4 regions of the Candidatus Thiodiazotropha sp. AKIB8 genome follow, and region 3 is predicted to be linked to each of the others. Evidence: predicted binding sites of a transcription regulator. Region 3 holds the regulator's gene; each other region holds the start of a gene.
The links. Region 3 encodes sigma-54, which starts transcription at its own class of promoters, with help from an activator protein. Its sites were predicted from a motif close to TGGCANGNTNCNTGCTT; they were not measured.
Positions count from the first base shown of each region.

Region 1 (7,886 bases), on a different contig from region 3:
GATCAGGTACGGGTCTTGAGTATGGGGGATTTTTCCACAGAGCTGTGTGGTGGCACCCATGTCAATGCAGTAGGGGATATCGGTCTTTGTAAGATTACTGCAGAAACCGGAATTGCTGCCGGTGTAAGACGTATAGAGGCGGTCACTGGTCAACGCGCGGTCGAACTGATGGAAGCTGATGAAGAGCGGGTTCAGCGTGTTGCCGATATGATCAAATCGGGACGGGATGAGATTGAGGAGAAGCTGGCCCAGATTTTGGAGCGGAACCGTAAACTTGAAAAAGAGCTTGAGCAGTTAAAGGCCAAGCTGGCCAGTGCTGCGGGAAGTGATCTGGCCTCTTCAGCCGTTGCGGTTGGCGAGGTGCAGGTATTGGCTGCCAATCTGGAGGGCACTGATCCGAAATCATTGCGTGAAACAATGGATCAGCTGAAAAACAAATTGGGTTCAGCTGTTATTCTGTTGACGGCAGTAGCAGGTGGAAAGGTCTCTCTTGTCGCTGGTGTAACCAAGGATCTTACCGGAGAGATGAAGGCGGGAGATCTGGTTAAACTTGCTGCTGAGCAGGTCGGTGGAAAAGGTGGTGGTCGTCCCGATATGGCACAGGCTGGCGGCAGCAATCCTGATGCTATTCCCCAGGCACTGGCTCTTGTCGAGCCTTGGGTCAAAGAGAGACTCGGTGGTAATTAAGAGGCCTGGGTAGCTAGCAAATCTTAAAGACCAGCTTTAGATAGTGACATCATATAGCACGACAGGTGCAGGTTAATACTCAATATAGAGTTTAAACCCACCAGCCAATAGTGTTAAATGTGCAATTTTTTTATGGCGTTTATTTACAGGACATTGAACTGACATGGCACTCATAGTGCAAAAATACGGTGGAACCTCCGTTGGCAGTGTTGAGCGAATCTCAGCAGTTGCTGAAAAGGTCAAAGCATATCGGGAGAAGGGTGACCAGGTTGTGGTGGTTGTTTCTGCCATGTCGGGAGAGACCAACCGATTGATCGGCTTGGCAAGTCAGATAGACGAGGCTCCTGATCCGAGAGAGATGGATGTGCTGGTCTCCACAGGTGAGCAGGTTACCATTGCATTGTTATCCATGGCACTGCAAAAAATTGGCTGTCCTGCTCGCTCCTATACTGGTGGCCAGGTCCACATTCTCACCGATAGCGCTTACAGCAAAGCGAGAATCCGGGATATCGATGCCGCCAGGGTAAAAGCCGATCTGGATGCTAACCGGGTAGTGGTTGTCGCTGGTTTTCAGGGTGTGGATGAGCATGGCAGTATCACTACCCTGGGACGGGGTGGGTCAGATACCACAGCAGTAGCAATGGCTGCAGCGCTAAAAGCGGATGAGTGTCAGATCTACACAGATGTGGATGGTGTCTATACCACCGATCCCAGAGTGGAGCCGAACGCCAGGAGACTGGAGCGCATCACCTTTGAGGAGATGCTTGAGATGGCCAGTCTTGGATCTAAAGTATTGCAGATTCGCGCGGTAGAGTTCGCTGGTAAATATAATGTTCCCCTACGTGTCCTTTCCAGCTTCGAAGAGGGCGAAGGCACACTGATCACCTTTGAGGAAGAGACAATGGAACAGGCAAAGATTTCAGGTATTGCGTTTAATCGCGATGAAGCAAAACTGACGATCCTGGGAGTTCCAGATCAACCCGGGGTGGCCCACAAGATCATTGGCCCGGTTTCGAGTCAGAATATCGAAGTTGATATGATCGTTCAGAATATCTCCCACGATACCGGGCGAACCGATTTCACCTTCACCGTAAATCGAAGTGATTTCAAGCGGGCCAAGGATATATTGGAACAGACCGCCACAGAAATGGGGGCTCGTGAAGTCCTGTCGGATGATCGAATTGTAAAAATATCCCTGGTCGGTGTAGGGATGCGTTCTCATGCCGGGATTGCCAGTAAAATGTTTGAAGTTCTGGCTACTGAAGGGATCAATATCCGCATGATTTCCACCTCGGAAATCAAGATTTCAGTCGTTGTCGATGAGAAGTATCTAGAGCTGGGTGTTCGTGCTCTGCACGATGCATTTGAACTGGAAAGCGAAGTTTGATCCTAAAATTAACCAAAACTTACAAATTTGGTATCATTTCTAGGTGTTTCAGGACTTTTTTCTCTTTTTAACACTCCATCCAATTGCTAAAATAGAAATACCGGTCCCGTACTACGGCGGCTTGGTTGGCAATGGTATGAGTCTGTAGGAGTGACTACAGGATGATACCAGTAACATAAGGAAACACATGGAGACTGGAAATGTTAATACTGACTCGCCGTGTAGGCGAAACTTTGATGATCGGAGATGAAGTCACTGTTACCGTATTAGGGGTAAAGGGCAATCAAGTTCGAATCGGTGTGAATGCACCACGAGATGTGACTGTACATCGGGAAGAGATTTACGAACGAATCAAAAGAGAACAATCTGAAGAATCTTCATAGTTAGGATTTGAAAGACAAAAAAGACGAGGTTCATCACCTCACAAACAACTTTGCCAGGGAAGGCAAAGTTTTTTTTGTTTATGGAGAAATAAATCTGTACAATCTCGTCTCCTTTTGGGGCGCTGTCGACGTAGTTACTAATTGACACGCAGGGCACAAAGCCTGGATACGTGGCAAGGAAGTCATACGAAATGACAATTCCCCCAAAAAGTAAAGAAACCGGAGAGATGGCCGAGCGGCTGAAGGCGCTCCCCTGCTAAGGGAGTATGGGGTTAATAGCTCCATCGAGGGTTCGAATCCCTCTCTCTCCGCCAAATAAAAAAAATGGCCCCAATCGGGGCCTTTTTTTATTTGGCGGAGAGAGAGGATTTGATTCGAACCCTTCGTTCGAAAGGAACGCAGTGACGCAGACGCCGCAGCGTAGCGCAGGCGCCCCGCAAGGGGTGAGCGAAGCGAATCAATCCCGACAACCAGCACACTCCTAAGCCAAGGAGACCCTCGGCCCTTTTTTTATGGCGGAGAGAGAGGATTTGATTCGAACCCTTCGTTCGAAAGGAACGCGCAGTGACGCAGACGCCGCAGCGCAGCGTAGGCGCCCCGCAGGGGCGAGCCGAAGGCGAGTCAATCCCGACAACCAGCGCACTCCTAAGCCAAGGAGACCCTCAGCCCTTTTTTTATGGCGGAGAGAGAGGATTTGATTCGAACCCTTCGTTCGAAAGGAACGCAGTGACGCAGACGCCGCAGCGCAGCGCAGGCGCCCCGCAGGGGTGAGCCGAAGTCGAATCACAAGGCGCGCAGCGACGCAGGACGCCGCAGCGCAGCGCAGGCGCCCCGCAGGGGTGAGCGAAGCGAATCAATCCCGACAACCAGCACACTCCCAAACCAAGCAGACCCTTTCTTGTTCCCACGCTCCAGCGCTGGGAGTGCATACGGTACGAGGTACAGGCTTCAGATATACACATTCCCATACAAAGCGGGCCAACAAGCAGAAATACGAATTCTGTTGAATTGTTCAAGCTGCCCCATAAACGTACAATGTCTAAAAAGCTGTTACTGACATCATTCGAGTCAACCCATCAAAATGAAATCCTGTGAAATCGCCTATTAAAGCCCTGCTGTTAGATATGGACGGCATCCTTTATCACGGCGAGAAGGCGATCCCAGAAGCCCTGCAATTTATGTCTGAGGTAAGAGATATGCCTCATGCCTTCATAACCAATAACCCTATCCTGCCTCCTGCCAGGGTCGCAGATCGTCTCGAGCAAATGGGGTTTGCCAGGCCAGCTGAGCAACAGATCGTCACCTCAGCTGAGGCAACGGCCCTCTGGCTAGTCAAGGAAAAACCTGGTTTTCGATACTATGCAGTAGGTGCTGAAGGTCTCCACCTGGCACTTCAGCTTCATGGGCATGAAGACCAGACAGAAGCTGAATTTGTTATCATTGGTGAAGGCGCAGGCATCGACTATGAGACGATTACCATCGGTATCAACCTGATCCTGAAGCGGGGCGCCCGACTGGTCTGTACCAATCCGGATCAGAGTGTTGATGCCAATGTGGATGGTCATCACCAGATACTACCTGGAGGTGGCGCTTTAGTAGCCCCCTTTGCGCTTGCCACAGGAATAGCTCCGCTATTCATCGGAAAGCCACAACCCTTACTCTATGAAATGGCAGCAGAACGTGTAGGCGTAACATTGGAAGAGTGCCTGATGGTCGGTGACAGGCCCGATACTGACATCGCCGGCGCCAGCAGGCTCGGTATGAAAACTGTGTTGGTGCGAAGCGGACGGTTTGCGCCGGGGGAAGCCTATCCCGAAGAGCTGCCTAAACCAGACTGGGACCTGGACTCCCTGACTGAATTGGGCTCGATTTTGTTAACAGGCCCTAGTGATTAAGGAGAACTGAGATGATCTTTTCCGAGGCCAAACAGCCTTACTACCTCTCCAGAGCCGATGTGAACCATCCTCTGGCCAGCTTTTCCAAACTAGGGTTTGAACTGGATGGTGCGGTTTGGCCCTCTGTCGAGCACTACTATCAGGGCATGAAGTTTGAACAGGCTGAACAACGTGAAGCGATCAGATCCGCCGATCACCCGAATCAGGCGCAAAAAATAGCTGCTGCCCATAAGCGGCAGATCCGCAAAGATTGGAAGCAAGTGCGGGAAGTGATGATGACCCGTGCCATTTATACTAAATGTAAGACCCATCATGAGGTTGCTGCAAAGCTGCTGGAAACCGGTGAGCGGAAGATCACCGAAACCAGTCAGTATGACTACTACTGGGGTTGCGGTAGAGATGGACTGGGCCACAACACCTTCGGTAAGGTGTTGATGGCGGTTCGAGAGAAAATTCGCGAAGAGCAGAGTTAATTTATATGAAGCACTACACTAGCATCTGTGGCAGTATCTCTTCCAGCCAGGCATCGATACGCTGTTCTGTTAACAGATGCTGCAGATGTTGATCCAATACCAGACCGACAAAACGTCCATCAACGACTGACATGGAGTGGTTGAACTCAAAACCCTCGACTCCACATCCACCAATCATCTGTGCACCCGCCTTCTCCATAATGCGGTAGAGGCGCATCAATCCATCGACGAAATGGTCAGGGTAACTCTCCTGGTCACCTAACCCGTAGAGTGCAATCTGTTTGCCACTCAAGTCTACCTGTTTGATCAGTGTCAGAAATTCTAACCAGCTCTCCTCTTCGTTCCCGCTCGCCTTGCCAGGAAGTTTCCCATCGCTATAGGTTGGCGTGCCGAGAATAAGCTTGTCATAGGCGAGAAACTGATCCTTGTCGATGCGGTTGACGTTAATCGGTTTTGCAGCTGGATCACCCTCCCGGCATGAGTTTATCTTGCGGGCGATCTTTTTTGCTATGAGACGGGTTGTACCCGATTCAGTGCCGAAGAAGATTCCGATTTTATGCATGTTGAAAATTCCATCAATGTTTTGTCTCAATTGCAATTGGGTAAGGCAATTTCCAAGCCAGAAAAATATCTATCTCTTCACTGGTTGATGAATTCGCTATCTATCGCACTCTGACGCCAGTGTTCACTGGATGGAGGCCACTGTCAGTCACTTAGAAACAGTACAAAACATCGATTTAAAACCTTTCAAAATCGACAATGAAGGCTTTCCGACTGTTATAAATGTGACAAGCCATATAAATATTTCTTTAAATTCAGTCACTAAAGTACTGGTATATCCCTTGCTTGGATCTGATGAATCTATCTGTTCATGGGGTTTCCTGGGTATGAATCTTCAAATAGAGCGCAACTATGTCGAGTTGATGGTCAATGAGTTTCCTGACTTGTCTCTGTTGAGCGAACAACTCAAATTCGGCAATCGGGCAGAAGTCCCATTCCGGCGACTTTCATCCAAGCAGTTGGGTTATCTGCGCAATCTCTATGAAGATGCAGGGCCGGGGATGGCTGGACAGGCAGCGCAACTTGCCAATCTGGAACACGCCGTAAATGATCCTGGAGTTCGATATTCTGAGGATGATCTCGAACGATTGGTGCCCGATATTGCGGAGTTTCTCCTCAAAGATGCCATACGGGGGTGGTTGTTCAAAGCAGATGCCACTGGTCGTCCTGCCCCATATCTCGTATCACGAATCGATTTCACACCTCCGGGGGAGGAGGAGAACGGACGTATTCTTCTAGATCTCAAGGCTAATGCCATGGCCAAGATCGTTACCGTCAACCTGGTAATCCGCAGTCGGGATATTGTTGACAAATCCTTAGCAGAGATATTTGCCAGCAAGGGCTTTCTCAAGGAGACCGAAGCGCTGATTGCTGCCTATGATAGGTCGGCGGAGCGTTTCTTCGACTGGCGTTCCGATTATGGTCGTCAGTTTAATGCAAAGGGGACAGGTATCTTCGCTGATGACCCAACAGCCTCGCATCGAAATACAGACTGGAGCCGAAAGAACCGTGTTGTGCTCTCCAGTGGGGGTGGTTGGGCGAGACTGGTCAATGATGAAGAGATTCTCAAAGAGCGTGCCCTCGCAATGGATCTGCCTGGGGATATCCTTGGCAAGTATCTGAGCAAGGCAGGGCGCAGCACCCGCTTTGATGAAAAGGTTGAGGGTGCGACCGAGTCACTGCAGCAAGAGATCCCCGAAAAACTCTTCACTGAAGTGCCGGTACATGGCTACATTCTCCTATTCCATCTCGATCTTCACCACCATCTTTGGGTCCATGTCGATGATATGAAACCCTATGAATACCAGTCTGAGCTGAAAGATAAACTGATACTGCCTCCGGAACAGACCGATTTGATCGATATCCTGACTGCGGAGATGGATCTGCTGATGGACGATATCGTAGAGGGCAAGTCCGGTGGCACCACTGTACTTTGTGCCGGGCCACCAGGCGTTGGCAAGACACTTACTGCCGAGGTCTACTCCGAAATTATTCGCCGACCGCTCTATCGGGTTCACTCCGGTCAGTTAGGGCTCAATGTTACCGAGATGGAACGGGCGTTGAAGGAGACCTTGACCCGGGCTCAACGTTGGGGTGCGGTAATGCTTATCGATGAGGCGGACGTCTACATCAAGCGGCGGGATGACAATATCGCAGCCAATGCGGTTGTGGGGGTCTTTTTGCGCGTATTGGAGTACTTCAACGGTCTGCTTTTTTTAACTACCAACCGGGTCGATGATATCGATGAAGCCATCGTCTCCCGCTGCATCGCCATGATCAAATATCATCCTCCGGAGTTTGAAGACCGGCGCAAGATCTGGGCGGTGATGGTTGAACAGTTCGGACTCGATATTGAAGAGCAGCAGATCGAACATCTTGCGCAGATCTACCTTAAAGCCAGTGGTCGCGATATCAAGGGGTTGGCTAAACTGGTGGCAAAATATTGCCAACATAAATCTGTTGAACCCACCCTTGATGTGTTCGAGCGTTGCTGTGTCTTTCGGGGCATGGAGCCAGAGAGTGTGTCGTCATGTCCATGAAGTTCTACATGACACCAGGTTCATGCAGCACTGGAATCCATATCCTTCTGGAAGAGCTTGATCTGGTATTCGAGGCTCATCTGGTGAATCTAATGGCAGGTGATCAACATAGTGATGACTATCTGACAATAAATCCGAAAGGGACAATTCCAACCCTTCTACTGGATAGTGGAAAAGCCTTGACTGACTTTCAATCCATCGCCTGGTGGTTAGCTCGGAGCCATCCCAAGAACCAGCTTATTCCACAGGAACTTGAGGCAGAGGTTCGAGTGTTGGAAGTGATGAATTACGTGGTTAACACCCTCCACGGGGAGGGTTTCACCCGTATTTTTACCACTGATCAATACACCACAGATGCCGACAGTCACGAGGCGATTAAAGCACGAGGGCAGGAGATAGTTGAGCAGGGTTTTACCATTGTGGAGGGCTGGCTGGAGGATCGCGACTTTATCTCTGAGCAC
Region 1 covers NZ_JBSYOO010000054.1:18,183-26,068, forward strand. The annotation lists gene alaS (alanine--tRNA ligase) at 1-687, shown strand, start outside; gene AC4IFB_RS20115 (aspartate kinase) at 851-2,074, shown strand; gene csrA (carbon storage regulator CsrA) at 2,275-2,457, shown strand; tRNA gene AC4IFB_RS20125 (tRNA-Ser) at 2,679-2,771, shown strand; gene AC4IFB_RS20130 (HAD-IIA family hydrolase) at 3,549-4,352, shown strand; gene ybiA (riboflavin biosynthesis intermediates N-glycosidase) at 4,364-4,825, shown strand; gene AC4IFB_RS20140 (flavodoxin) at 4,839-5,387, opposite strand; gene AC4IFB_RS20145 (AAA family ATPase) at 5,713-7,425, shown strand; gene AC4IFB_RS20150 (glutathione S-transferase family protein) at 7,416-7,886, shown strand, end outside.
Region 1: the regulator sigma-54 is predicted to act here: its motif matches at 5,431-5,447, upstream of AC4IFB_RS20140 (flavodoxin).

Region 2 (7,886 bases), on a different contig from region 3:
GCCCCTAGATCGCCAGAGAAAAGTATTCTGCTAAGTGGATCGTAAAATTGGAAATTACCTTCCGCATGCAGGAAATGGGCAGGTAATGCCATCAGCCGGATATTTCCCAGCTGCAGATTGGTGCCCTCATCAGGAATTGGTACAACACGATCAACAAGTCGGCCTGGTCGCGTGAAATGGGGTATGAAACGTTCCCAGAGTGCAGGTACTACGACCTTACAGTCAGTACCAACCAGCCATTTGTTGACTGAAGCAACAATATCCGGGTCTTGATGCGAAGCGACTACATAGTCGAGTTTCTTCACATTCATATAGTCACTGATTGCCATGAAGAGGCGAGAGTAGGTTAACTCCCCTCCAGGATCTATAAGTGCAGCATGTTGATGATCGTAAATAAGGAACTGGTTGGCTTGAACTGCTTCGCCAGATACCAGATCCCTGAATGCCACACATATGTGGCTACCATTATTGAATAGCTCAACTGACATAATTTTCGCTGCTTATTGTGATTGAAACTTTGCTGCTTAGAGCAGGTTCATCCTTGTATTCGATATCGGCCTTATCGTCCGGAATCTTAAAAGCTTAACCATAATACAGTAAAATATAAATAAAAAAGGCCTTTTTTATTGACCTCTAACCACCCATACAGCCTCTAATCGTCTCTAAGATGCCGTTATTCTTCTTTTAAAGGGTAATTTAAATCGTGAAAATTTCATTGGATCTGGCAACAAAGTGATCTGTTGCAGTGCAAAATCCCATTGGATCATGATTTGTGCGGGTAGATCAGGGCAAATCAGCCCGTCAGCTTCTTATCAGACTTTTTACAGAAACCGCTTGGCTAATCCTGATCTCCAGGACGTATATGCTCGATATAGCGGGGCCGGTCTACCATTTCCAACTTTACCCCTTCAGCCCAAGCCTGTAGTGGCTCCTGGTCCTTGAATCTGAGATCGCAACGGGCTCTTCCATGGCTATCCAGAGGTAGTGGAATCATATCCCTATAGGTGTAGACATTCTCTCCGACATCTCCACCTTCACAAATGGTAGGACAGCTGGGTAGGGTGGTTTCCAGTTCAGCACTCTCAAAAATCAATGAACCTGCCTGCCACCATCGGGTTCGCTCTGATGAACCACTCATGGTTTTGATAATTATGGTTTTTGAAAATCTGATCGTCAGCGTACCGTTTTCATACTCGACCGACTCCACCTCGCTACCTGGTAGATCAATTGTGCTGGAATCCATGAATCACCTGCTTTGCTAAATCTTGAATGAATAACCTTAAGGGCACCATAAAAAATAGCTGCTCCGGTTGCTCAAGAGGGGCATCATAACCTTATGCCAGCCTGAGATGAAAGCCGGGTTACCCCGATCTTTTTGGGGATGAGGGTTGGCATTCAGCTATGGAACAGCCAACTTCACAAGCCTCAAAAAACCTCACTAAACAGAAATAGAGTTATCTCTCTTCCATTCCAAGCTCTTTAATCTTTCTTGTTAATGTGTTGCGTCCCCATCCCAGCAATCGGGCCGCATCCTGGCGTTTGCCTGCTGTGTGCTCCAGTGCTGTCTCAATCATCACCATTTCAAAATCGGGTTCTGCTTCATTGAGTATCCCTTCGCAACCCTCATTAAGGCGCCTTTTGACCCATCCTCTCAATGATTGCCGCCAATCATCCTGAGCTACCCCCTCAACCTCCGTCTCTTTCAGCTCGGTAGGCAGATCTTCAATATGGATCTCCTGACCCGAAGCCATGACAGTCAGCCAGCGGGCAGTATTCTCCAATTGTCGAACATTCCCCGGCCACTCCAATTGACTGAGATAACCTTCTGTCTCAGGTAGCAATAGCTTTGAATCCACGGCCAGCTCTTCTGCAGCTGACTTGAGAAAATGGCCCATTAGCAAAGGAATATCTTCCCGACGCTGACGCAGCGACGGCAGATGAATACGGATTACATTGAGTCGATGAAAGAGGTCCTCACGAAAAGCACCTTCTTTCACCAGCCCTTCCAGATGTTGATGAGTCGCAGCGATAATTCTTACATCCACCTTCACCGGCTCATGGCCTCCGACACGATAGAATTCACCATCGGCAAGCACACGCAGGAGTCTTGTCTGCAACTCCGCAGGCATGTCACCTATCTCATCCAGAAACAGGGTACCTGTATCTGCCTGTTCAAAACGTCCAACCCTACGAGTCTGTGCACCGGTAAAAGCACCCCGCTCATGTCCAAACAGTTCTGACTCCATTAAATCCTTGGGGATCGCTGCCATGTTGAGTGCGATAAATGGTCCTTCTGCACGACTGCTGTGACGGTGTAGAGCCTGGGCAACCAACTCTTTACCTGTTCCAGACTCACCATTGATCAATACCGTGATATTGGATCGAGCCAACCTGCCGATAGCACGAAACACCTCCTGCATGGCTGGCGCTTCACCGATGATCTCCATCGCACTCTCTTTAGCATCGATTTTAGGCTGCTCTTCAACCGTTAACTGCTGACGACAAGCCCTACGAATCTGCTGTACAGCATCGTCTACATCGAAAGGCTTGGGCAGATATTCAAAGGCACCACCATGATAAGCGGAGACGGCGCTCTCCAGATCCGAATGAGCCGTCATAATTATCACTGGCAGATTTGGGTAGCGAGCATGAAGCAGTTCCAATAACTCAAGCCCGTCCATACCCGGCATACGGATATCGGAAACGACCACATCTGGTTGCCCCTTATCCAATGAACTCAGCACACTGTCTGCGCTCTCAAAACTGGTCACCTCCATTTCAGCTTTTTCCAAGGTTTTTTCCAAAACCCATCGAATTGAGCGATCATCATCAATCACCCAAACCCGGCATGCTCTATCCATCTACCTGCTCCAAAGGAAGTAATACTCTAAATACTGTTTCACCAGGTTTACTGGTAAATTCGATCAATCCATGATGTCGGTTGATTAAGGTTTGGGATATGGAAAGACCAAGCCCCATACCTTCACTGCCAGAGACAAGGGGAAAGAACACCCGCTCTTGTAACTCCGGTGGAATTCCCGGACCGTTATCTGAGATTTCAATCGAGGCCACCAGTCGGTGGCGTATATTGCCAATAGTGAACTGTCGTAAAACCCGGCTATTGATTCCTACCACACCATTCGGGCCCGCAGCCCTTACAGCATTACGGACAATATTCAGAAATGCCTGGATTAACTGATCCATATCCCCTGTCATATCGGGAATACTTGGATCATAATTTTTGCTGATCACCAACTTCGCCCCTGTCTCTGCTTTGGTCAGACCACAAACCCGTTCCAGAACCTGGTGAATGTTAGTAGGCTTCATTTCAGGGATGCGATTTGGCCCAATCATTGTATTTACAAGGTTTTGAAGTCGATCAGCTTCCTCAATGATTATCTGGGTATATTCTGTCAGTGATTCATCGGGCAGCTCTCGTTCCAGCAGCTGAGCTGCGCCACGCAAACCACCCAGTGGATTTTTTATCTCGTGGGCCAAACCTTTCACCAGTGCTCTGCTGGCTTGATTTCGTGACAGGATCTGTTCCTCTCGAGTGATTCTCAGCTGTCTGTCTACCTGCTGTATTTCTACAAGAAATTCGTTCACAAACTGTCCAGAGCGTAAGGGAATTACCGTACAATCCACTGTAATCTCCCGCCCCTTCTGCAGTTGCAGCTGGTGTTCTCGCTCTGTAAATGGCTGTCCGGTCTCCAGTGAACGGTTTAAATTATTCCTCACTATCCCACTGGAGCAGTAGATCAGTTCAGCCGCTGGGTTCCCAACCATCTTCTTGGCACTTACACCAAACAACATCTCAGCTGATGAGTTGATGAAGAGCAGATTAAATTTACGATCGAAGAGCAGAATGGCTGTGCTCAAATTATCAAGCACTCGGCGCTCCATCGGAGAATTTGGATGATGTGGGTTCATGTCAAACTACCTGCAATAAGTACACCAACGATAGAGATAGGAGAGTGATCAACCATTTTTTTGCAGCTAACCTAACTAAAAGGCGCAGCTTCAGGTATTTCAATGGCGTTTCATGAACTACCGATCAACCAACTGAACTTGAATGCCCATAACTTTCTCTTTGTTATAGTGAGCAAAGCAGGTCTATTGCACTATTATAGTGCATCGATCACATTGACTGTTTGAATTTAACTGAAAATGGGACTGGGGCTTAATTGGAGAGGTCAAAAGTGTTGCTGGCTTTTACCAGAGGAAAAGGGGAGATCGGCGCATCATGAGCTACTGGTTGACCCAGCTGTAGACGCGTGAGTAATCAGCAGCTCTAAAGCAACCGTAAAACAGGGAAGAGGTATTACTCAACTTCAGCTTGGCGAAGATGGAAGGTGGTACTGCCAGTCTCTTTCATCTTATTACCCTCTGCATCGAGGATCTCAGCATTAAGGGTATGTGTGCCCCGACTGAGCTGCTGCAAAACCAGCTGCGAGGTTGTGATATCAGAGTCAAGTTTTCTACCATCCACATAGAGATGAATGATGTGACCGCTTCCCAGAGGAGGAGAGATGGAAAGACCAACGGAAACCGATCCTTCGGCACTGCGTATGGTCTCATCATTGCCCGGCTGAACAATGTCGAAATTGGTATATTCACCAGTAGCCGCAGCTTCGGACTCTTTATCCAGATTTTCCACATTCAGGGATGATTTTCTCTTTTCATCACTCACACGGATCTTCTCTGCGCCCGGTTGATAGGATTCAGAGTAGACGACCTCTCCATCCTCAGTAACCCATTTATAGACATCTCTGGCCATAAGCGGCTGAGAAAGCAGAAGAATAACTAATATGATTACGATACGCATAGTGCCAAGCATAGACATTCAGAGCAAAACTAACAAGCGACGAAGTTCGCAAAAAAAACGCCCCCCGATGAAGGGGGGCGTTTTAACTACACATCAACCCGGATTGTAATATCAGAGGCTGTAATACATATCAAATTCAGCAGGATGTGTGGTCATACGCATGGTGGTCACTTCTTCCATCTTCAGATCAATATAGCCATTGATCAGGTCATCAGTGAAAACGCCACCAGCTGTGAGGAAGTCACGATCTGCATCGAGTGCTTCCAGAGCCATATCAAGGCTATGACAAACTGTTGGAATGCTTGCAGCCTCTTCAGCTGGCAGATCATACAGATCCTTGTCCATTGCATCGCCAGGATGGATCTTGTTCTGGATACCGTCCAGGCCAGCCATCATCATGGCTGCGAAAGCCAGGTAGGGGTTGGCTGTTGGATCAGGGAAACGAACCTCAACACGGCGACCCTTAGGGCTTGATACCCATGGAATACGGATTGAAGCTGAGCGGTTACGTGCGGAGTAAGCCAGCATTACTGGTGCTTCAAAACCTGGAACCAGACGCTTGTAAGAGTTGGTAGAAGCATTGGTGAAAGCGTTCAGAGCGCGGGCATGCTTGATGATGCCGCCGATATAGTAGAGCGCAGTTTCAGACAGGCCACCATACTGATCACCTGCAAATACGTTCTCTCCACCTTTAGATAGGGATTGATGCACATGCATACCAGAGCCGTTGTCACCAACGATTGGCTTAGGCATGAAGGTCGCGGTTTTGCCGTAGGCGTGGGCAACATTCCAGGTACAGTATTTCTGTATCTGAACCCAGTCAGCTCTCTCTACAAGGGTACTGAAACGGGTACCGATCTCACATTGACCGGCAGTAGCAACTTCGTGATGGTGAACTTCAACAGGTACGCCCATCTCTTCCATGGCGAGGCACATGGCACCACGCAGGTCGTGCAGTGAATCTACTGGGGGTACTGGAAAGTAACCGCCTTTGACGCCGGGACGATGACCGATATTACCATCTTCATAGACACGCTCAGAGTTCCACTCAGCCTCTTCAGAGTCGATCTTCACCATGGAACCACTCATATCGACGCTCCAGCGAACATCGTCGAGCACGAAGAATTCTGGCTCTGGTCCAAAGAATGCAGCATCAGCAATTCCTGTTGATGCCAGATAGGCTTCTGCACGCTTGGCAACAGAACGAGGATCACGCTCGTAGCCCTGCATGGTGGCAGGCTCAAGAATATCACAGCGAATGTTCACCGTATTCTCGTCAGCGAAAGGATCGATGACTGCAGTGGCATCCTCAGGCATCAGAATCATGTCCGACTCATTAATACCTTTCCAGCCCGAGATGGATGAACCATCGAACATCTTGCCATCAGTGAACAGTTCTTCGTTGATCTCACTGACTGGCAGAGTAACGTGCTGCTCCTTACCGCGAGTATCGGTAAAGCGGAGATCAACGAATTTCACGTCATTGTCTTTGATCATCTTAAGGGCTTTCGAGGCCATCTCATTCTCCAAGAGTTTTGGTTTACACAATGCTGAGCAAGTATCAGCTACTCATTAGCTTTGGCGGCCAGGCAACTATACCAGACGCTTTGGAATACGCATTAGAGCATGAATCATGCCATGGGTAAAAACTGATAATGATAGCGAAATACTCACCTTTGGCTGCTAAGCCTAAGCAATAGAAATATTCTGCGAAATTAATAGGTTATTATATACAAAAAAGAAAACTGATACGGGTCCTTAGATTGGCTTCCTGCTAGCTATGAATTAGAAAAAAAGTACAAACCTGGAACGACGCACAATTGTAGTGCGTCCAATATTATCAATGCACCAGATTAGTGCTAACCAAACCAGACCTGAACCGTTCTGAACAGTTCAGATCCTTCAATGGCCTTTTGATAATCGGATTTCAGTTCACTCGCACTTTCACTTGACTTGAAACAGTGGCTCGGTAGATAGATATCCACATCAATTTTTCCTGACAGGTAGTGCAGCACTATGCGCATCCGCTCATCGAAACAGGCCATCTCAGACCAGTGGGAGAGTAGTAATTTTTCTGCTTCTTCTCGCAATGGCAGTTTTGCACACGAGGGTCCGGCCTCATCATCTTCGGGATCGATGTGGACAGTAACATCCTCCAAAACATCGACACCATCAATCAATCCATACTGAACAACTTCTGCAATTCTATGCCCCTCGGAAACGCTCAACCAGGGATCAACCTGCACATGGACATCAGCAAGTGCATGCCCGCCCAGCTTCCTGGTACGCAACATATGCACATTATTCACCCCGGAAACGCTGCCAATGACCTTGCGTATCTCTTCTAGTGACTCTTCCTCAAGCCCGGCATCTGCTAGTTCATGTAGTGCCTGCCAGCCGAGTTCCCACCCGATTTTCACTACCATCAAGCCAACCAGTACAGCTGCAATTGCGTCCAGATAGGGCAGGCCAAGGATGGTGCCTCCGATACCAACCAGAACCACAATGGAGGATACTGAATCACTGCGATGGTGCCAGGCGTTAGCCCGCAACAGATCTGAATTGATGAGATTTGCCAGATAACGGGTGTAGAAGAAGAGGGCTTCATTCGCCAGGATGGAGAACGCCGCCACATAGAGTGTCAGGGTTTCCGGTACCAGTAGTTCTTCAGGAGAGAAGAGGCGAAATACAGCATCCCAGACAATGCCAACCCCAACAGTGATCAGGAAACCGCCGAGTACTAAGGTGCCAACCGTCTCGAATCGCCCATGTCCATAAGGGTGCTCTTCATCCGGTTCCTCATTTGCATGGCGTGCCGTGAACAGCACCAGGGCATCCGTCAGCAAATCAGAGAGAGAGTGAATGCCATCAGCGATCAATGATTGTGAGTGACCCAACCAACCGAAGAGTATTTTCAATAGCGCCAACACGCTGTTTGTGATGGCTCCCACAATCGCTGCCTTGCGGCTCATTTCATAGCGTTGATCACTTTTCATGATATCTACTCGCCCACAACCTCAACTACCACAATATACTCACCATCATCTGTTCGCGTCTCCAC
Region 2 covers NZ_JBSYOO010000026.1:64,243-72,128, reverse strand. The annotation lists gene AC4IFB_RS05015 (oxygen-binding di-iron domain-containing protein) at 1-488, opposite strand, end outside; gene AC4IFB_RS05010 (hypothetical protein) at 839-1,243, opposite strand; gene ntrC (nitrogen regulation protein NR(I)) at 1,455-2,861, opposite strand; gene glnL (nitrogen regulation protein NR(II)) at 2,854-3,930, opposite strand; gene AC4IFB_RS04995 (DUF4124 domain-containing protein) at 4,322-4,825, opposite strand; gene glnA (glutamate--ammonia ligase) at 4,937-6,343, opposite strand; gene AC4IFB_RS04985 (cation diffusion facilitator family transporter) at 6,685-7,821, opposite strand; gene AC4IFB_RS04980 (sulfurtransferase TusA family protein) at 7,827-7,886, opposite strand, start outside.
Region 2: the regulator sigma-54 is predicted to act here: its motif matches at 6,448-6,464, upstream of glnA (glutamate--ammonia ligase).

Region 3 (7,886 bases):
CGATCGGTAATGCGGTTGGTTCCAATATTGCCAATATCGGTCTGATTCTTGGTGTTACTGCACTCGTTATCCCTCTCTCTGTTCACTCCAGTGTACTTAAGCGCGAATATCCAATTCTGCTTGCTGTTACGGTGATTTGCATAGTGTTGATGTGGGATGGCAATTTAAGTCAGGTGGATGGATCGATCCTGATCCTGTTGCTGATCTCTGTGTTCGGCTGGATGATCTACACTGCAAAAACAGGAGAAGCAGACCCCATAGCCGGGGAGTACGATGCAGAGATTCCGCACGATGTACCAACAAAAAAGGCGTTGTTTCTTCTGATCGGTGGTTTGGTATTTCTACTGATCAGTTCCCGGATATTGGTGTGGGGTGCGACCAATATAGCTGTGGCGCTCGGCGTCAGCGATGTGGTGATTGGATTGACTATTGTTGCCATCGGCACCAGTCTGCCCGAACTGGCGGCAAGCATTACCAGCGCACTGAAGGGAGAGGACGATATTGCTATCGGCAATGTCATTGGTTCAAACCTATATAATATGCTGGCTGTATTGAGTATTCCTGGTTTGGTCGCGCCGGGTGCTTTTTCGCCGGATTTGCTGAACCGGGATCTTCCGGTAATGTTCGCCTTGACGTTGTTCCTGTTTTTAATGGGCTATGGATTTGGTAAACAGGGCCGTATTAATCGTATTGAAGGTTTGGGGTTGTTGCTCTGTTTCGTCGGTTACCAGGCCTGGCTGTTTTACTCTTTAGTTACTCATTGAGCATAACGTGGATTTGCTGGAAGTGGATCGTAATTACAAGAAAAATCATGATATTTAAACAGGTTATCTCCTCTCATGGCGGGTTTGTCCCCAGACAGGCCGGCATTTTGTGATGGCTCACTAAACAAGACATACTGTTCGGATGAAGAAACCCACACCACCCTCACAGCAAGAAATGACCCAAATGATCGAGTTGGGCCAGGCGGTAATTGAAACCGAGGCTGCGGCGGTCTCAGCGTTGATTCCAAGGTTGGATGGAGGGTTTGCCCAGGCTTGCCACTATCTGCTTAATTGTCGTGGCCGTATTGTCGTGATCGGTATGGGAAAATCTGGTCATATCGGTAACAAACTGGCAGCAACCCTTGCCAGTACGGGTAGCCCGGCATTTTTTGTCCATCCTGGTGAAGCCAGTCATGGGGATTTGGGCATGATCACAGCCGATGATGTGGTTTTGGCGTTATCAAATTCCGGGGAGACAGGAGAGTTACTGGTAATACTTCCCCTGCTGAAGCGATTGGGTGTGCCGTTGATCGCGATGACAGGAAAGCCTCATTCGACCTTGGCAAGAGAGTCTGAGGTTCATATCGATGTCAGTGTTGATAAAGAGGCCTGTCCCCTGGGGCTGGCGCCGACCTCCAGTACTACTGCCGCACTGGTGATGGGCGATGCTTTGGCGGTGGCTCTGCTGCAAGCGCGAGGTTTTACTGCCAAGGATTTTGCTTTGTCCCATCCTGGTGGGTCGCTGGGTAGACGTCTGTTGCTGCATGTTCGAGATATCATGCATAGTGGAGAGGCCCTGCCATCGGTGATGCTTGAGGCTACGCTTCACCAGGCGTTGGAGGTGATGTCTGTGAAGGGGCTGGGCATGACAGCGGTTGTTGATCACGAGGGGCGTCTTGCCGGTGTCTATACGGATGGCGATCTAAGGCGTACGCTCAACCAGCCGATCGATATACACAAAATCAGTGTTGAAGAGGTGATGACAAGGGATTGCAAACGGGTTCCGCCAGAAATGTTGGCGGCTGAGGCGTTACAGTTGATGGATGAAAATAAAATAAACGGCCTGCTGGTGGTGGATGAGGAGCAGCGTCTGATTGGCGCATTCAACATGCACGACCTACTTAGAGCTGGTGTTATGTAGTGTCGTGTTTCAATTGGTCGACAGTTTTAGAGGCCTGAGCAGGCCTCCTCTCGGACAAGACGCTACCCGGCGACCCGTGTTGTTACGCGCCTTGGAAAGGGGGTGTCATGCCTTGCGGCTAGCCATTTAGCGTCACGGTAACATTGTCAAACGATATGAAATACTAGACAGGGGGGCAAAATGCAGGATATTTATAATAAAGCAAAAGCAGTCAAACTCTTGATATTTGATGTTGATGGGGTATTGACGGATGGCGCTCTTTTTTTCGGTGATGATGGTCAAGAGTACAAGTCCTTTAATTCCAGAGATGGACATGGGATGAAAATGTTGCAATTCACCGGTGTGGTGATTGGCATTATCACTGGCCGGACCTCTGAAGTGGTGAGGTTGCGCATGGAAAACCTGGGTATTGAGCATGTCTATCAGGGCAAACTCGAGAAGCTTCCAGCGTATGAAGAGTTGAGAGATAAACTGGGGCTTACTGATGAGCAGGTCGCTTACGTCGGGGATGATGTTGTGGATCTTCCTATCATGCGTCGAGTCGGGCTTGCCATCGCCGTTCAGGATGCGCACCCCTTTGTGGTTCAACACGCCCACTGGCAAACGCCTCATGGCGGTGGACATGGGGCTGGCAGGGATGTTTGTGAGATGATCATGGAAGCGCAAGGAACCTTGCAAGCCAGTTTGGATCACTATCTTTGAAGCATGAGTTCGCAGTTGATTATGGATATGTGGGAAGTCTAGCTTGAACAGACGCCTGCTTGGTCTCTCCTTGATGCTCGCCCTGGTGCTGAGTTTAGCCTGGTGGGTGAATGAACTGACGCGCCCTGAGATGCAGAAACGACAGGTAGCTAGGGATATCCCTGATTCCTATGCCGTGGACCTACGCGTAAAACAGTACAATGAGGATGGGGAGCTTCTGCAAACATTACAAACCCCTAAAATGTTACATTATGAGAAGCGTGGTATTACCGAGCTGTTAAAGCCAGTGGTATGGCGTTTCCGAGCCGATACGCCGCCATGGAGGATGCAGGCAGAACAGGGTGTGGCAGACCATCAGCAAGAGACACTCTATCTTCCGGGCAGAGTGATCATCGAGCGTGAAGGAAAGGGTGATTTCGCACCTTATCTGATTGAGACCGAAGATCTGACTTTTAAATCAAAAGACTCATATGCATCAACGGCTGAGGCGGTCGAAATTCAGAGTGGTCAGCAGCGAATATCAGCAGTCGGCATGCAGGCATGGCTGACTGAGCCATCTCGCTTGAAGTTATTACATCAGGTACGAGGCTACTATGAGTTCGAGTAAGGGCATTCTGTCAATCCTGGTATATGGCCTTGTCTGTTTTGGCGCAATGCCGATTATGGCCTTGGAGAGTGATCGGGATCAGCCAATGCAGCTTGAGGCGGACAGTCTAGCCATTGATGAGTCGACAGGTATCAGCCTCTATGAGGGGAATGTGACGATTACCCAGGGTAGTATGAAGTTGTGGGCTGAGCGCCTCTGGGTTCATCGTCGGCAGGGAAAGACGGAGCGGATCATCAGTGAAGGTGAACCGACTAGATTCAGTCAGCTGCCGGAAGTCGATGGGGTAGAGGTGCATGGTCAGGCGCGAAGGATGGAAATTCATGTTGATCGTGATGAAATGGTATTGATTGACAATGCTCTGCTTGAGCAGGGCGGTAACAGTTTTCGAAATGACCGGATTGTTTACAATCGAACCAGTGCCCAGGTGAAGGCGGGTAGCAGTGCTCAGGGTAAAGAGCGGGTTCAAGTCGTAATTGAACCCCAGACCAAGAGCGATGCACCGTGAGCCAGTTGCGGGCTGATGCACTTGAGAAGCAGTACCATAAGCGTAAAGTGGTCGATGGTGTTTCGCTCAATCTGAATAGCGGTGAGGTTGTTGGGCTGTTAGGGCCAAATGGTGCCGGAAAGACCACCAGTTTCTACATGATCGTGGGCCTTGTTCAGGCTGATCAGGGTAGAATCTACCTGGATGGAGAGGAGCTTACTGATCTTGCAATGCATAAGCGCGCCAGCATGGGTATTGGTTATCTGGCCCAGGAGCCCTCTGTTTTCAGGCGGCTCAATACTGCGCAGAATATATTGGCGATACTTGAAAATCGAAAGGATCTGGACGCGCAAGCAAGAAGAGCGCATTGTGACCGGCTTTTGGAAGAGTTCGGTATCGAACATTTGAGAGAGAGTATGGCTATGAGCCTCTCAGGTGGAGAGCGACGCCGCCTGGAGATTGCCCGTGCGCTTTCAATGGAGCCCGCATTCATTTTATTGGATGAGCCATTTGCAGGTGTCGACCCAATTGCGGTTATCGATATTAAAAGAATCATTCAACATCTTAGAGAATTAAAGATTGGGGTGTTGATTACCGACCATAATGTTAGAGAGACTCTTGATATTTGTGATAGAGCCTACATCATTAATACTGGTAAGGTATTGGCGGAAGGAACCACCGAGGAGATCCTCGATAACCAGGAGGTACGTAGTGTTTATCTGGGCGAAAATTTTACTATGTAAGGCTATGTTTATGTTTTTTCATGGATTATGTGATTTAAGAGTAGAGATGATGACTACTCGTCAGCTGACAAAATGAAGGTTAAAGTATGAGGCAGAATTATATTCAAACGAAACAAATACCAAGAATTATTCCGTGAACGGCATTTATTAGCTAGAATGAATATAAAGACATACAAATAACATACCAGGTTTAAAGATATCTCTGCTATGAAGCAGGCTCTACAGCTCCGGCTCGGACAACATTTAACAATGACACCTCAGTTGCAGCAGGCAATACGCCTGTTGCAATTGTCTGCGCTCGACCTGAGTCAGGAGGTGCAGGAGGTTCTTGAAACAAACCCCATGCTGGAGGGTGAAGAGGAGTTTAGTCAGCAGACTCAAAAAGAAGAAGCTAGTCAAGAGAGCTCTGATCAGAGTTCAGACAATAAAGAGTCTTTGAGCTCCAACGATATCAACAACGAGCGGGAAATTCAGACCGACAGTAGCCAGATCACAGAAGACCTGCCCGTTGATAGTGAATGGGCTGACGTATACGACAGTTATCTTCCCCCATCGAGCAGTGGTAGTGAATCTGCAGACAATGACTATCTGGTTCAGCGCAGTGGCGCGATCACTTTGCATGACCACCTGGTCTGGCAGATGACACTGACCCCATTCACTGAGCAGGATGTTCTGATTGCCACTAACCTCATCGACAGTATTGATGAGGATGGATATTTCAAAGGTGATCTCCAGGAGATCCTGGTTTCCCTGAATGATGAGGAGATGACTCTGGAGGATGTAGAGGCAGTACTTCATCGTATCCAGGCTTTCGACCCTCCGGGGGTTGGTGCTCAGGGTGCTCAGGACTGCCTTCTAATTCAACTTCGGCAACTTCCTGAAAAAACACCCTATTTGGATTTGGCGATCAGACTCTGTCGCGACCATTTCAACTTGCTCTCTGCGCAGGATCAGAATCAGATCATGCGACGAATGAAGGTTGATCAGGACGACCTGATGGCTATCATGCAGTTGATCAGGACGCTCAATCCTCACCCTGGCACAGCGATCGCCAAAAGCGAGCCTCAGTATGTGATTCCTGATGTATTCGTCAGCAAGCGCAATAATCGCTGGGTTGTGGAGCTAAATGGTGAGGTTACGCCTAAACTAAGGGTAAACAACGACTATGCCAGTCTGATCAAGCGTGCGGATCAGAGTGATGACAATACTTTCCTGAAAAACCACCTGCAGGAAGCGCGTTGGTTCATCAAAAGCCTGATGAGTCGAAATGAGACTATTCTGCGTGTGGCGAGTAAGATTGTTGAATATCAGCGGGGCTTTTTTGAACATGGCGAAGAGGCTATGAAGCCACTGGTTTTACGGGATATCGCTGAGGCTCTGGAGATGCACGAGTCGACCATATCCAGGGTGACAACCCAGAAGTATATGCATACCCCCAGGGGTACGCTGGAGTTTAAATATTTCTTCTCCAGCCATGTGAACACAAGTGCAGGGGGTGAGTGCTCCTCCACTGCTATACGTGCGCTGATAAAAAAATTGATTGCTGCAGAGAATACAAACAAACCTCTCAGCGATAACAAAATCGCCGCCATATTGTCGGAACAGGGTATAAAAGTGGCCCGCCGAACGGTGGCAAAATACCGCGAGTCGATGAGTATCCCACCATCGAACGAGCGTAAGCGACTGATGTAGGTGAAGTGAATTATCGGAGTGGCTATCATATCATGCTTGATATGCTTACTGAACCGGAGCGGTTTCAGATAAAAGTGGATTCATGAATGAGTTGCTGTAAAAATGCCCCGGCGTTACTTCACCGCCTCAGTTAGAGTGATGAGCCAACTCATCTAAGACAGGAGAAAATTATGCAGATAAGCGTTACCGGTCATCATGTGGAAGTTACCGATGCCTTGAAAAGCTATGTAGATAATAAGTTCGAACGTCTTGAGAGGCATTTTGATAATGTAATCAATGTACATGTCATCTTGAGCGTAGAGAAGCTGAGGCAAAAGGCAGAGGCCACCATGCAAGTGAACGGTGCCAGCGTATTCGCTGATGCAGTACAGGAAGATATGTATGCGGCCATTGATGGGCTTACCGATAAGCTGGATAGGCAAGTCATAAAGCATAAAGAAAAGATGCAGAGTCACCGTGCCGGTAGTGGCGCGAAGTACGCTGTAAGTAGCAGTAGTTCAGAATAGATAAAACTGGCGAGGTCTCCATGTTTCCCGACGGATTTCTGCTTGAGGAACGGATCGGCTGCAGTGTGGAGGCAGCCAGTAAAAAACGTGTCCTGGAGCAGCTTGGCCAAAGATTGGCCAATTCTGCTCCTGGTCTCACACAGGATACTGTGTTTGATGCATTGCTTGAGCGTGAACGTTTAGGCAGCACCGGACTGGGCAAAGGAATAGCGCTACCCCATGCGCGAATGTCACAGATAACACAATCCACCGCAGCATTTATTCAGCTGCCTTCAGGGGTCGATTTTGATGCGATCGACAGCCAACCGGTGGATCTTGCCTTTGCCATGCTGGTTCCTGAGGAGGCAACTGAAGCCCATCTGCAACTACTGGCAAAATTGGCCAGGATGTTTGATGACCCTCCATTCTGCTCGGCACTGCGTGAAGCGGAAACAACGCAGCAACTGTTTCAGTTAATCCGGCAGCGAGAAGCGGCGATAACGTCAGTTTAATGCCCACCAACTACACCATTCGCGATCTTTTCGACGAATTTGCCAGCGAACTTTCACTGAGCTGGAATGGTGATGGTGATGAAAAAACAATAGAGTTGGACAGTGAGTCGCCCCACGGTCAACAACCTGTGGGACCACTGAATCTGATTCGACCCAATCAAATTCAAGTGATTGGTCCTCCTGAGCAGAAACATCTACAGAGCAGCGGTGAAGAAAAATACCGGGAATCTCTGAGGGCGCTTTTTACCACCTCTCCTCTGGCGCTGATATTTACTGATGGTCTAAAGCCTCAACAGAGCTGCTTTGAATTGGCAGAAAAGAACAGAACTGCACTCATGTTCACCCCGAAAGGTGACAACTATGTAATCCATCGACTGCTGGAGAAATTCAGTCTTCCAGTGGGTGAGACGCTGTTGTTACATGGGGTCTACATGGAAGTTTTAGGTAAGGGTGTACTGCTTAGTGGAGATCCGGCAATCGGAAAAAGTGAGCTGGCCCTGGCTCTGATTTCGCGGGGGCATCGTCTTGTGGCTGATGATGCAACAGAGTTTTATAAAACCGGCGGTAAGACCTTGAGCGGTCGCTGTCCCAAGGTACTGCAGGACTTCCTCGAAGTTCGTGGATTGGGGCTGATTAATGTGCGTGCGATCTTTGGTAACAGTGCTATAAAGCCAGAGAAGCAGCTACACTTAATAATCGATTTGCTGCACTTTGATGATAAAAAATTAGATGACATGGATCGCCTGGAAGGTTGTC
Region 3 covers NZ_JBSYOO010000016.1:21,664-29,549, reverse strand. The annotation lists gene AC4IFB_RS03050 (calcium/sodium antiporter) at 1-764, shown strand, start outside; gene AC4IFB_RS03045 (KpsF/GutQ family sugar-phosphate isomerase) at 940-1,905, shown strand; gene kdsC (3-deoxy-manno-octulosonate-8-phosphatase KdsC) at 2,086-2,607, shown strand; gene lptC (LPS export ABC transporter periplasmic protein LptC) at 2,651-3,214, shown strand; gene lptA (lipopolysaccharide transport periplasmic protein LptA) at 3,201-3,719, shown strand; gene lptB (LPS export ABC transporter ATP-binding protein) at 3,716-4,441, shown strand; gene AC4IFB_RS03020 (RNA polymerase factor sigma-54) at 4,649-6,133, shown strand; gene hpf (ribosome hibernation-promoting factor, HPF/YfiA family) at 6,304-6,639, shown strand; gene ptsN (PTS IIA-like nitrogen regulatory protein PtsN) at 6,660-7,130, shown strand; gene hprK (HPr(Ser) kinase/phosphatase) at 7,130-7,886, shown strand, end outside.

Region 4 (7,886 bases), on a different contig from region 3:
ACCCCATCGGGATAGTTGTACCAGGAGTGAGGGACATACTCCTGGATCTCATCCGGATTACGCAGATCGACTTCGTGCACCTCCTTGAGATTGCCATTGAGGATTGCACCTCTGGGCATCATCAGGTTGGCTGCAGAGTAGTCGTTTGCGCGATCAGGGATATCACCATAACTAAGCACATTCGTACTCGACAGACCACCACCGTAGAGCCAACCCTTGTAAAACTGACCCACAGCAAGAATATCTGGAATGTAGACGTTTTTAATAAACTCTCTGGTACTGTCGATGATCGAAGAGATCTGGTTCAGGTTGACCATATTCAGAGCACCAACCGATCCGACACCATCCAGATTGATTGGACAAGGTACGCCACCCACCAACCAATTGGGATGAGGATCCTTACCTCCGAAGATGGTTCGTATTTTCATTATCTCCTTCTGAAAATCGAGTGCTTCGAGATAGTGGGTGACGGCCATCAGGTCAGCTTCAGGTGGAAGCAGATAGGCCGGGTTATCCCAATAGCCGTTTTTGAAAGGACCAAGCTGGCCACTCTCAACAAACTTTTTCAGTCGGTTCTGGATATCACGAAAATATCCTGGTGAGGATTTGGCATGCTTAGGCGAAACCTTTTGTTGCAGTTCTGAGGTTGCCTTTGGATCTGCCTTGAGTGCATTTACTGGATTGACCCAGTCGAGAGCATGCAGATGGTAGAAGTGAACCAGATGATCATGAGCCTGCAGCGTCAACTGCATGATGTTGCGAATGGAGTTGGCGTTCTCAGGTATCTCTATTTTCAGTGCATCTTCCACTGCACGCACCGAGGTCAATGCATGGGTGCCAGTACAGACACCACAGATCCGCTGGGTAAAGGCCCAGGCATCACGTGGATCACGGCCCTTGAGAATCACTTCCAGTCCGCGCCACATGGTGCCGGTGGAAACTGCATTGCGGATGATATTTTCCTCATCCACATTCACTTCACAACGCATGTGGCCTTCGATTCGGGTTACCGGGTCGACAACGACGCGCTGACCTGAATCATCAAGGTTATAACCGTTTGGCGTGGTCTTGGTGCTCATTGATCACGGTCTCCTTTCTTTTGCGCGTTTTTAATAGCAGTTACAGCAGCATGGGCAGCAGCTGTTGCACCGACAATTCCGGCAGCAGCCAAACCGACCTTATCTGCATTGGCCTCGACACCGAACTGATGGGTGTCGGTCACATGCTGGTAGAAAGAGCCCTTGTCCCAAAATCCATCCTCAGAGCAGCCGATACAGCCATGACCCGCCTGGATCGGAAATGAGAGCCCTCCATTCCAACGGATGGTTGAACAGGCGTTATAGGTGGTTGGACCTTTACACCCCATCTTGTAGAGGCAGTAACCTTTGCGAGCAGAGTCGTCATCCCAGGCCTCAACAAACTGGCCCGCGTCGAAATGAGGACGTCGATAACATTTGTCATGGATACGCTGGCTGTAGAACATTTTCGGGCGTCCCTGACGATCCAGTTCCGGAAACTTTTCGAAGGTAAGAATGTAGGTGACCACGGCGGTCATCACCTCAGCAATCGGTGGACAACCCGGCACTTTGATAATCGGCTTATTGGCTAGACCAGGCACCTTATGTACCGGTGTTGCACGAGTAGGATTCGGACGGGCTGCCTGAACACAGCCCCAGGAGGCACAAGAGCCCCAGGAGATGATTGCTTTACAGTGCTCTGCCGCCATTTTGAGCTGTTCGACAAAAGGCTTGCCACCAATGATGCAGTACATGCCATCTTCATCAAGAGGCGGATTGCCTTCTACAGCCAGGATGAAGTTGCCGTCGTACTTTTCGATGGTCTCTTCAATGATCGCTTCGGCTTCATGTCCTGCCGCAGCCATGATGGTGTCATCATAATCGAGAGAGATCATCGACAGCACCACATCCTTCGCCAGCGGATGGGCAGAACGGATAAACGACTCGGAGCAACAGGTGCACTCAAGACCGTGCAACCAGATCACCGGGATTCGGGGCTTGGTCTCCATTGCTTCGGCAATGCGTGGCACCACTGCGGGTCCCAACCCCAGGGCAGAGGCAGTCAAACTGCAGAATTTCAAAAAACTACGACGTGTAATCCCCTGCCGCCGCATGACTTGGTAAAAGGTCTCGGTCATCACCCTACTCCTCCAGGTCGATCTATTCAGATATGCGGCTTTATCTTTTTTCCGCACTTTCCTTGAGTGAGCAACAGTTATGCCATATTAATATCTTTCTTTATATTCAATGAGATAAATTGATTTGAGTCGAGCCCTGTCTCCAGTATGTGTATGTTTGGATACCGCAATAGAAGATAGAGTGGCAATCAACTTACCGGTTGTATTCAGTTTTCAGAGATTGAATTCATTTAGATCGGCTGAAACCATCCTCCTAGTGTGGTGCGTCATATAAACCCTATATTTGGAGAGATTTATTAAACTGGAATTTCAGTGTTTTTCGTCATATTTACTTTCCCTGTACTCTCTAAATCATATAGCCTTTAGTGCTTGATATCGCTGATTTGTATAGCGTTGCTTTTCTTTTTTTAAGCAGACTTGGTGGGGCATGGCCCCACCCTACACCTTGACCTGACAGGTAGGGTGGGGCCCTGCCCCACCATAGTGTGCTGGAACGGCATAAAAAACCACTTCGTCTGATTATTAGAATGTTATTAATTGAAGCACACGGTGATTCCAGAAGGACTCGCTGTGTAATTTATTGATAGGCCTAGATTGTCAGTCGGACAACGTTACACAGAGGGTGACCAAGTCTATCGAAAAATATTTTCAGAAAAATTAGCGCTTAATCACTCATAACTTGTTATATAAAAAAGCAAGTTAGCCTTGTGCATGGGAGTTTGTTTTTGTACGAAGATAAACAATAAAAACACAATGAATTGTGAATGCAGGGCATGAGAGTTACGACAGGGCCGCAGCCTATGACTTTTGCGATACCCGACGTTAAGGGCGAGAGTTTTTTACGCTTACTTCAGTCATGTATAAGATTAACGGTGTAACTTTAACCTGGCCAGTGGATTCAGGTTTACCTTTTAACCATTTCAGATCAGTGTTCACATTTATCCAGATTCTCTTTTGCACCTGGCAATACCGAGAGTAAAAAAGTGGCGATAAGAATCAATGGTGCAAACAGCAACAACAGCAGTCCGGCAAACATAACCACCTGCTGCATATAGAACAGATCAGGTACAACGTTAGTGCCGGCCAGAATCATCAGGATACCCGCAATAAAAAAAATAGAGGAGACCAATACTCCCTCCCGCATTGTCTTACAACCGATTTTCAGTAGTCCCATTGGGTACCCTCATTTTTTCTCCAGTCCACTCAAGATCAATGGTCACCGAGTAACTTGTCAGCCTCACCCGGCTGTAATCCATACTCCTGCTCAATCATCCGGTTCCATTTGTCTCTTTTGAAAACTGATTTGGCAGGTACCACTCTATGCACCAGGTTGTAGTGACACTCGATACAGGTTTTGTCTTTGGCATCCTCACGGTGAATCAGGAGCGTATCCGGTCGACTTCCAAATATTGCCTCTTTAACATGGCAACGTTTACAGGTGGCGGAGTCACGCTTCTTAAACCACTCCCTTGCAGCAAATGCCGCTTCTGGCAGATGCAGTGCATTGATCACAGGATCATCATATTCCGAGCCGAATATCTGTTTGAAGAGATCCTTGCCGCCAATAAAGTGATCCCATGTTGCGGCGAACACACCTTCAGAAACATGACAGTCACCACAACTGGCACGTACACCAGAGGTCGGTTTGTAGTGCGGTGATTGCCGATAGGGTTCCGCAACCAACTCCATTGAATGACAGGTTGTACAGAAGGCCTCACTGCTGGTCAGATGATCGAACTCGGTTAAGAACAGCATAAAACCAATACCTGCCACTCCACCAATCAATAGCGCAAAAAGGACATGACGAGTAATGAACAGGGGAAGTTTAAGCTTACTCATGGCTCTCCTTCCCAATACCGTAACCGAGGAGCGGATTCGGTTTTGATGGATTGTTCAGCCAGCTGTGTTGATCAAGGCTGGTGACATGAGTCTTGATCAGATCATTAGCCCTCTCTTCACCAGCGAGCTGACGTAGTTGGGGCAGAAACTCGCCATAAAAGTTCTGCCCTACCTTATGCATCCCCTCCCATGAAGCGTAGTTGGGACTCATCATTGCTGCACCATGACGCGCTGCAGTACCTTCGTCATGCCAGAGTCGCCAAAAGCTGAACTCGATCGGCTCATCAAAGGGTGCCGGTGTCAGCAGTTTCATTTCGTAGAGTGCAGACATGATTGCCTGAGCGGGTTTTCCGAATTTGTCATTATAGAGTTTCACCACATCATCGAACTGCTTCATCGCGCTTTTAACAAAGCCCTTACTGTGACACTCAAGACAAACTTTATTCATGATCTGCCTGCGCCGCTCGGGTGTCGCCACAGCTTTGACTTTTGCCATGCTGCCATCAAGCTTATTCAGTTCCGTACCCCGTCGCGGTGCAGGTTGGGATTTTGGCAGTTCCCTTCTGTCTCCATCCTCAAAGATAATCAGATATTGTTGTTCAGATACCGGACGATTCAGACTCCAGGCATCACGCATACCTACATCGTGACTTGCCTTGACGCCAGGCGTGGCACCCATATGACAGGTAACGCAGGTCGGTGCGGCACTGTAGTCTTTGCTAAGCACCCACTGATCACTCTCCAGGTTCATTCTGGATCTGTTGGCCTCATAGAGCATGCCATGCTTTGAGCTTCGATAGACTTCATCATCTGGAGATTCCGGGCCGGTATGGCACCAGGTACAGGCACTAGGATCCCTCGCCTGCGCCTTGGAAAAGCTATGACGTCCATGACAGGCAGAACAGGAACCCAGAGAACCATCCGGATTGATACGCCCAATACCTGTATTGGGCCAGGTTTCCGGAGTAAGTGTGCCATCTCCTCGCACCTTCACTTTGGAGCCATGACATTGTGCACAGCCTGCAGCAACCATCTCCTTACCACTCAAATTATCTGCAAGTGCAGGCAGGCGGTTTTTTATAAGGCTCAGCGCTTTTGCATGGACAGATCCCTCTGTCTCTTTAAACTCCCTGGTATGACAGCGACCGCAGTCCTTGGGAGAAACGATGGTAGCGATAATTGCGCCTTCATGTTCTATGGCATCATTATCGACCTGGTCAGCCAAATGACAGTCGAGACAGTTAACCCCTGCCTCAGCATGGGCACTGTTCTGCCATTCATGAGTTAAACCTGCAGAAGCTTTTTTATGGCAGGAGACACACTCTTTACCCTCTTCCAGTCCCCAATTACTTGGATCCAGCTTTACCTTTTCAGCCACCGAAAGAGGAACCAAACCAATCCAAAACAAAAGTACCAGCACTATTCTGATAGTAGTGCATCCATTTGGTTGGTATTTATGCATGTACCCCCCCTTTTAGTGCGTATTATTATTTAGTGAAAGCGTTCAATAGGTGCAGCTCCATTAAACCTTCGCATTCTTGTTCAGTGCAGATTACATAGCCATTTACTAGGAATTTCTGCGTGGCGTTGGCTTAACTTTAATAATTGTTTTCAGAACAGCGCCACACCTTCACACACTATTACACTATGCTATTTTTATAATTATTGTTCAATATCGGATTGATCATTAGTGCAGATAATTATTTTCTGCAATGAATATTAGCTTTTGTTAAATGAGTGTTTTCCCTAATTGCTAATCTAGTCAGTAAAATGGGAATATTGTAGATCAGAAATTTGTAATTACAGAGGGAGCTGGAGTTGCAAATTTAAAAATAAAAAAGGAGGAAAAGGATGGATAATAACAAAAGAGTAAACCTGCTGATTGTGATTTTCTGCTGGTTCGCTTTCATGAATCTCGCAACAGCTGAACCACTTCACCACATCTCATCTGAAACCTGCAAGACCTGCCATAAAGAGATCTACAAACAGTGGAAAGGGTCAATGCACGGTAACAGTTCAGCACTCAATGATCCGATACACGCCACTTTTTACAAAAAGGTGGTCGGTGACCCGACTAAAGAAAATGTCAAACACAAGGCTTCTGGCAAGTATCCAATCTGTCTGCAGTGCCACGCACCCAATGCAGCAAAGGACAAAACAACCAAACTGGACGCCAAACCTGCCTACTCTGAAGGGGTAAACTGTATCGTTTGCCATACCCTGAAGAAATACAACGGCATTCAGGCAGCAAATGGTAAATTACAGCTTGGACTGAAGTCCTACGACTACTCAAAAGATTCCATTCAAGGTCCTGGAAGACACTCCAATGTAGCATTACAGAAGTTATCCGCAGCGGGTGATGTCTTCGGTGGTGGTAACATGAGTGACGACAGCAAGCCCAATCCTCATTTAGGCGAGGCTGTCACTGTGGATGGTAAAGAGATCCCCTCCATGCCGATGGAGAGCAATCCAAAACTGATGAAGACTTCAGATGCCTGTATGGGCTGCCATGATCAGCGCAATAACCCGCACGGCGTACCGCTTTGTCAGACAGGCAATGAGTACTCCATCAGTCACTCCCAGGTCAACTGTCTCTCCTGTCATATGCCAATTAATGACGGCCTGGCTGATCACTCCATGGGTGGCGGCCACAGCAGCAGCATTCTGCAGCGTTCGGTCGTATTCGATGTTTCGACTGAGACCATGGGGGAGAAGATACGTGCAACCGCATTTCTTAAGAATCCCCAACCCCACAGCCTGCCGACAGGTGCTCCATTCCGAAACATCTACATGAAGCTGACCGCCTATGACGCTGAGGGTAATGTGGTTTGGGAAAATGCCAAGGGGCACCCAAAGGATGGTGACCCGCAGGCCTACTTCGTCTACGCACTGGCCGATAGCAAAGGCAAGCCGGCGATGCCGCCAACCGCAACTGCGCTTGGTAAGGATTCGCGTCTGAAACCTCATGAAGAGCGAACCCTTGTCTATGAAATACCTGCAAAGGGTGTGAAACTGGTGCGTGGTGAACTCTACTACAATCTACTTTGGCCAGTATTGGTAGAGAAGTTCAAACACCTCTCTGAAGAGTTGACAGCACCCACACTGATTGCAACAGCAGAAAGCAGTTTATAAAAGCAGACTAACCCGGCTTGGCATCTTCTGATGCCAAGCCACTGACCTCCGGTTGTAAGAGAATAGCTCTATTCTCTAAGCAGTAGCAGTACCTTATTTCCCGTATTTAATGCAGGACGCATAAATAGTAGTTGTATTTCGCGGGCCTTTTGGTTCGTCAGCAACATTATCAAAGGTGGCGTCATGTCTAGCATTGTTCAATTTTTGAGCTGCTGCAATCTCCGTGCACTATCCCTCTCATGCGCTCTTTTAGTTGCTTGCATGCCGCTTTCCGCAGCGACAACAGCAAATGAAATCAGTAGCAATTCAACAGCAGATCACACTAAATTCGAAGCGTTACAACAAAACTTTGAATCCGGGCCTGAGGTAACCAAGGCCTGTCTGAGTTGCCATACCGAAGCCAGTAAACAGATCCATAAAACTCTTCATTGGAACTGGAAATTCACCCACCCTGACACGGGTCAGGAGTTAGGTAAAAAGAAGATAGTGAATAGCTTTTGCGGCTCAATCGTGACAAATTATGCCCGCTGTACCAGCTGCCATATCGGTTATGGCTGGAAAGATGACAACTTCGACTTTGCCTCAGAAGAGAATGTCGACTGTCTTGCCTGTCACGATACAACAAATACCTATAGAAAATTTCCAACAGGCGCTGGACACCCAGCTTATGTGGATAAACCCTTCCCCCCCAAAAAAGGAAAAATCTGGAAAGCACCGGATCTCTCTCATGTAGCTCAGAATGTAGGCAAACCAGGCAGAC
Region 4 covers NZ_JBSYOO010000054.1:36,134-44,019, reverse strand. The annotation lists gene AC4IFB_RS20245 (nickel-dependent hydrogenase large subunit) at 1-1,079, opposite strand, end outside; gene AC4IFB_RS20240 (hydrogenase small subunit) at 1,076-2,155, opposite strand; gene AC4IFB_RS20235 (hypothetical protein) at 3,081-3,329, opposite strand; gene AC4IFB_RS20230 (cytochrome c3 family protein) at 3,365-3,994, opposite strand; gene AC4IFB_RS20225 (multiheme c-type cytochrome) at 3,987-5,456, opposite strand; gene AC4IFB_RS20220 (cytochrome c family protein) at 5,846-7,126, shown strand; gene AC4IFB_RS20215 (tetrathionate reductase family octaheme c-type cytochrome) at 7,310-7,886, shown strand, end outside.
Region 4: the regulator sigma-54 is predicted to act here: its motif matches at 2,224-2,240, upstream of AC4IFB_RS20240 (hydrogenase small subunit).